DNA from 3 places in the Providencia rettgeri genome. Region 1 is predicted to be linked to each of the others. Evidence: predicted binding sites of a transcription regulator. Region 1 holds the regulator's gene; each other region holds the start of a gene.
The links. Region 1 encodes LexA, which represses DNA repair genes until DNA is damaged. Its sites were predicted from a motif close to TNCTGTATGTACATACAGNA; they were not measured.

Region 1 (2,282 bases):
AAATCTAAATGGGATTAGGTTAAGTGCAGATTTTTATCTCATACTGCAAAATAAGCATCAGATAAGTCTTAATTGAAATTTACGTTAAATAACACCTAAAAACCATATATTTAGTATGGTTTACGTTAAAAAAAAATGATGCTTATTGTTTCAATTAGCAGCGCATTATTTATCTGCTACATTCGTTTCACCCTAGGTTATTTTAAGATAATCGTTTGCTTATAATTATTTTTAAATAGCAAATTATATAAACAATATACTTACTTAGTTATTTTCTACAGCCTTGAACTCCATTGCGCTTTCGATACAAAAGTTATGATAAACTTATGAGCAATAAATTGTTGCGTGTTGCGAAGTTAGGGTGAGTAAATGAAAAAAATGAGTGAAGATAAGATACTGGTGATGGCAGAACGTATCTGCCAATCAAGAGGTGTTAGGCTGACTCCCCAACGGGAAACTGTATTACGCTTAATTGCCAAGCAACACGGGGCAATCAGTGCTTATGACTTATTAGACTTGCTGCGCGAAGTTGAGCCGCAAGCAAAGCCCCCTACCGTATACCGTGGGCTTGAGTTTTTAATGGAGCAAGGCTTTATTCATAAAATAGAGTCAACCAATAGCTACGTCGTATGCCACCATTTTGATAACCCTAGCCATATTTCTGTCATGCTTATCTGTGATCACTGCGGCAGTGTGACAGAAAGTGATTGCGCAACAATAGAAGCCGCTATTATCAGCCTTGCGGAAACCAACCAGTTCCGATTGCGCCATACTGTGGTTGAAAACCATGGTCTATGTAAAAGCTGTGATGAAATTGATAGCTGCCAAGATCACGCACATTGCAGTCATGATCATGCACAACCCATCGTTGCAAAGAAAAAGTAGCAATTGGACGTAGTAAAATTCACCACGTTGCTTATATATAAGAAACGAATGTTCAAAGAGAGATATAAAGAAAGGATAGATAAGAAAGGAAGCAAATAAAGCAGGCAGATCTCTACACATCAATTTGAAATCTGCCGGCAATCAGTGAGCCATCTAACAAGCTACCATACGCAACTCGTTTGATAACCTAAGAATTAATACCAGTCACTATTGCGGATCACACCTACTGCTAAACCTTCAATAGTGAAGCTTTGTTCGCGTAAATCGACAATAATCGGCGCAAAGTCAGGATTCTCAGCAATTAACTCAACACGGTTACCTTGCTGCCTAAAACGTTTCACAGTTACTTCATCATCAATGCGCGCAACAATCACTTGGCCATTGTGCGCACTTTGTGTTTTATGAACCGCTAATAGGTCACCATCCATAATACCGATGTCTTTCATCGACATACCATTCACACGTAATAAAAAGTCCGCATGAGGCCTGAAAAGTTCAGGATCCACTTGGTAGTGACTTTCAATATGTTCTTGCGCTAATAAAGGTTCGCCAGCGGCAACACGCCCAATCAAAGGCAACCCTTGATCGTCAGCTTCTTCTTCAAGAAGCAAGCGGATACCCCGTGATGCCCCAGAAACAATTTCAATTACACCCTTGCGAGCCAGGGCTTTTAAATGTTCTTCTGCCGCATTAGGCGAACGAAAACCAAGGCTTGTTGCTATTTCAGCACGTGTAGGAGGCATACCCGTTTGCGAAATGTGTTCACGCACCAGATCATAAACCTGCTGTTGTCGAGCTGTCAGTGCTTTCATTCCGTTCCCCTGTTTGTTTATACAGTCAGACTGTGAGTATATACAGGTAAATGAAGATTTGGAACAGTTAAATTGCTGAATTTAGGTATTTGTTATCAATTGACTTTTTTCTCAGCTCTAAACAACCTTTATTAACTAGCCAGCAAAATAACGCTGCCATAAAACCAATAGCCAAATAAATAGTGCCAAACCAATACTGACAAACACAGCGGCAGAGCCAATATCTTTCGCACGTCCTGAAAGTTCATGATATTCACTGCCAATGCGGTCAACAACGGCTTCGATAGCGCTATTTAATAACTCAACGATAGCCACCAGCACCACTGAACTGATCAGTAATATCCTATCCACATAACTGATATCTAAGAAAAATGCGATAATAATCGCAATCACAGCAGCAACGGATTCTTGACGAAATGCCGCTTCATTTACCCAAGCCGCTTTTAGCCCTTTAAGGGAGTATCCCGCTGCTTTAATCACACGGGTAAAGCCCTTAGTTTGACTTGCCATATTTATTCCTTAAAAAATACAAACAATAATCGATTTTTACGGTCAAAGTGAATTGTCAGTAACAGATCTGCCAGT
Region 2 (2,282 bases), 2.2 Mb from region 1:
ACCGAACTAATTTCATAGCCCAAGCTTGCATAACATCAATTGCGGCTAATGCTTTTTCGCCGCGCTCTTTATCATCTTTAAACAGTTGTAATGCAGCTACTCCTAAGAAAGCGGCAAAAATAACAACACTAATGATTGATGTTGGGTTTGCTCCCGTTAAATCGGCAAATGGATTCTTAGGAATAAACGATAAGATCAATTGTGGCACGGTTAAGTCAGAAACTTTACCAATGTAGTTGGTTTCGATGGCATTTAAGCGCGCGGTTTCCGACTGACCTTGTACGAGACCTTCGGCGGTCAGACCAAATAAGTTGGCAATTAAAATACCGACTAAAGCGGCAATTGCGGTCGTTAACAGTAATGTGCCAATTGTTAAGAAACTAATTTTACCGAGTGAAGAGGCTTTATGCAGTCTTGCAACCGCACTTAAAATGGAGGCGAAAACTAATGGCATGATCACCATTTGTAATAGCTGCACATAACCATTACCAACAATGTTAAACCACAGAATGGAGTCTTTTACTGTCTGGTGACCACTACCATAAACCAAGTGCAGCACGACACCATAAGCGACACCGAAGACTAGACCGACTAACACTTTTTTTGACAGGCTCCAGCCTTTCGTTCCCAGTTTTGCTAACAGTATCAGCAGTGCTACAAAAACGAGCACATTAATAATTAGAGGAATATTCATTCCGAACTCCAAATTGTTTTTTATATGGTATGTAACTAGCCCTTTAATCCTTATTGGTTATAAGGATTTAGCTGTTTCTAACAACTGGTTATATGGTATCAATAGAAAAAACACATTTCTTATATCAAATAGTAATAAGATAGTGCTATTCATACTTACATTATATTACAAAACTGAAGATTATGTAGGGAAGTGTGTATCTAGCTGATTTTTAATATATTTTATTGTGATTTCTATTTGGGTATAAAAATCAAATTGATACCCGGTAGGTAACAGACAGGCACAAACCGTCAAAACGACCGCAATAAAACGTTCACCACGTTTGCTATTTTTCCCACGAATAACCGGAAAACAGAAACGTTGAGGTAATGGCCATAAAAAAGGCACACCGGATGGTGTTAGCATATCCGCGATTAAATGGCTTAAATAACCCAATAAAAACGCCTGAATAAGATCAGTCGGAATTGACCATTGCGGGGGTATCCACTGATAACATGACAGCATTAATAGTAACCATGCGAGTAAACTATGGGTAAAACCGCGATGACCACATAACTTAGAAATAGGCAGCGAAAAAATGCGTAGCAGCCGACCGGGCAACGAAGACGGATGATCAATATCAGGCAATAAAGCACCTAACAACGCGCCAGGCACCAAGTGCAGCCAATCACCTTGAGCAAGCTCAGGGGTAACTTGGAGTTTATGGGCCATTATCAAAGAGGCGACGGAAAAAAGCAGATGCCCTTCAGCGGTCATGGTGGATAAAATACCATCTGTTTATCTATACAGTTAATTGGCAGTATAAAGTGTTTGAAAATAATATGATAGAGGGGGGAAGGTAAAAAAACTCTTATTTATTAGCAAATAAGGAAAGGATTTTATATTTTTGGGGTAGTTCCCCTACCTAAGTCAGATAGGGGAAAATACAGATGACACATTTAGCGATAACTAGCGTAAATGTTTTGCTTCTAATTCATTTAAAGAGCGTAATTTAATATCGGCTAAACCGAAGCGCGGGTCATTAAAATGTTTGCTATCAGGCACAACAATCGAGCGCATTCTGGCGGCTTTTGCTGAAATCATACCATTAAATGAATCTTCTAAAGATACGCAGTGAATAGGCTGAGTTGATAATGCACAAGCCGCTTTTAGATAAACTTCAGGATGCGGCTTACTTAAGGGTAAATCAGCGGCAGAAATGACGGCAGAGAAATAGCCGCGAATATCCAGCAAATTTAGTACTTTCTCAAGCATGTACAGGGGAGAAGCCGATGCCAGTGCGATTTTTAAGTCCATTGAACGACAAAGTTCCATTGCGTGTTGAACGCCCGGTAAAATAGGGCGGGTTTCTTCAACTAAGCCCACAACGCGGTCAATGATCCGTTGTTTCGCTTCTTGTTGGCTGCATCCATGCCACGGCGAAGCTTGGTACCAAAGTTCAACCACATGGTCAATACGTAAACCCAAAGTATCAGGCAGTGTGTCAGCGATCGCGAGGTCAACGCCCAACTGTGAAAAAACCTCAAGTTCAGCTTGCGCCCAAAAAGGTTCCGAGTCGATCAATAAACCATCCATATCAAAAATAACT
Region 3 (2,282 bases), 1.6 Mb from region 1:
AAGGGCTCTCGTTAACCTATCAAACAGTATTTGGAGTAATTTACCGTGACTAAAACCTATTTTGTGACAGGAACAGATACGGAAGTAGGAAAAACAGTAGCGAGTTGTGCCTTATTGCAAGCCGCTAATTTACAAGGATTTAATACTATCGGTTATAAACCTGTCGCTTCCGGTAGCGAGCAGACCCCAGAAGGTTTACGTAACAGTGATGCCTTGCTTTTGCAAGCCAATAGCCGTGTAAAACGACCTTATTCAGTGATAAATCCCATCGTATTTGAAGCACCGACCTCACCGCATATTATTAGCGAAAAAATGGGGCTTCCAATTGATTTTTCGGTTATTAATCAAGGTTTAATATATATTCAAAAACAAGCAGATTGGGTTTTAGTCGAAGGGGCTGGTGGATGGTACACTCCATTATCCAGCGAAAAAACGTATGCAGATTGGGTGATTGAACAGCAGCTCCCTGTGATTTTGGTGGTCGGTGTAAAATTAGGTTGTATTAATCACGCATTGTTAACCTTAGAGGCTATCAAGACCGCGGGCTTATCCGTTGTTGGTTGGATTGCCAACGAAGTTGAAGCTCCAGGACCTTATCAAAGGGAGTATCTTTCGACACTTAAACGTATGATCAGTTCCCCTTGCTTGGGGATCTTGCCTTATCAGCCCCAACTTGATCTATCCACGTTAGGGCGATATTTAGATCTTAACTTATTGTGAGGTCAATAAAGGGCTTAACACCGTTGTTAAAGCCCATTACTCTTCTTAAATAAAACGATCAATTGTTAAATGTCATGTTGATCTTGTTTAATGTTCGCAACTGTTTTTTTGTCAAGTTTTCCCCTAAAAATTGCCTCTTGATCCTATTAAAAAAGATAAAATCCCTTTTTTCTAACAGATACTACGTAAAAATTTTTTCATATAACTGCCATTATTTTGTCATTTAGTTTACGTCTAACAAATTTTGCCTATGGCGAGAAAGCATGAGCCCTAAGGGCTTCAAGAGTTATCCACTATTTCTGTGGATAACCTTGTGTATTAACGTTATAAAACAACTTCTATGCTAGGCGGTAAGCGGCTTTGCCTTTATTTGATGTGATTCTGGACTTTAAATTAATTTTGTTTAAATACAATTAGTTAAATAAAATCAAGACTTCAATTTGCATTTGCGATAGAGCAATAAAAACCAAAAGCATAAAATATAAAGTTTTCTAAAGGTCAAGTAATTTTTTGGGGATAACATTTTTATAAACTAATTGGAACCTCGAATAGCAAAATAGTAAACTCAGGACTTGAAGCTGTTTTTTTATCCAGTATTATAGCAAAAGAGATAAATGATAAGGCGGTAATATGAGTAAGGATTTTAAGCTGTATTCTGATTTTCAACCCGGGGGGGACCAACCAGAAGCCATTCGTAAACTATGCGAAGGGTTGCAAGACGGTTTGGCTCATCAAACGTTACTCGGGGTTACGGGGTCAGGGAAAACCTTCACTATTGCCAATGTTATCGCGAAAGAAAACCGCCCGACCATGTTAATCGCGCATAACAAGACCTTGGCGGCGCAGCTTTACAGCGAAATGAAAGCTTTTTTCCCAGATAACGCAGTGGAATACTTCGTATCTTATTATGATTATTATCAACCTGAAGCTTACGTACCAAGCTCAGATACATTTATTGAGAAAGATGCCTCTGTAAACGAGCATATTGAGCAAATGCGTTTATCGGCAACTAAGGCCTTACTTGAACGCCGAGACGTCATTGTCGTGGCTTCTGTCTCGGCTATATACGGTTTAGGTGACCCAGACAGCTACTTAAAAATGATGTTGCACCTCACCGATGGCATGATCATTGACCAGCGCTCTATTTTAAGGCGCTTAGCTGACCTACAATATAGCCGCAATGACCAAGCATTTACCCGCGGAACATTCCGTGTCCGCGGGGAGGTGATTGATATTTTCCCTGCTGAATCGGATGAATACGCATTAAGAGTGGAGCTATTCGACGAGGAAGTTGAGCGCCTTTCTCTTTTTGATCCTCTCACAGGTCAAATCCAACACCGAATACCTCGCTTTACGGTTTACCCAAAAACCCATTACGTCACACCAAGAGAACGTATTTTGGAAGCCATGGAGAAGATAAAAGAGGAACTGGCAGATAGGCGCAAAGTGCTGTTGGAAAATAATAAGCTGTTGGAAGAACAGCGTATTACTCAACGCACTCAATTTGATCTGGAAATGATGAATGAGTTGGGTTACTGCTCAGGGATTGAAAACTATTCACG

Region 2: a site for LexA is predicted at 1,466-1,485, ahead of AB6N04_RS08680 (metal-dependent hydrolase). Genes of this name have one in related genera too.
Region 3: a site for LexA is predicted at 1,297-1,316, ahead of uvrB (excinuclease ABC subunit UvrB). Genes of this name have one in related genera too.

The regions. Positions count from the first base shown of each region.
Region 1 covers NZ_CP163512.1:4,066,081-4,068,362, reverse strand. The annotation lists gene zur (zinc uptake transcriptional repressor Zur) at 370-885, shown strand; gene lexA (transcriptional repressor LexA) at 1,080-1,697, opposite strand; gene AB6N04_RS18610 (diacylglycerol kinase) at 1,833-2,207, opposite strand.
Region 2 covers NZ_CP163512.1:1,907,660-1,909,941, reverse strand. The annotation lists gene AB6N04_RS08685 (L-cystine transporter) at 1-694, opposite strand, end outside; gene AB6N04_RS08680 (metal-dependent hydrolase) at 875-1,450, opposite strand; gene hxpB (hexitol phosphatase HxpB) at 1,643-2,282, opposite strand, start outside.
Region 3 covers NZ_CP163512.1:2,418,900-2,421,181, reverse strand. The annotation lists gene bioC (malonyl-ACP O-methyltransferase BioC) at 1-53, shown strand, start outside; gene bioD (dethiobiotin synthase) at 46-720, shown strand; gene uvrB (excinuclease ABC subunit UvrB) at 1,351-2,282, shown strand, end outside.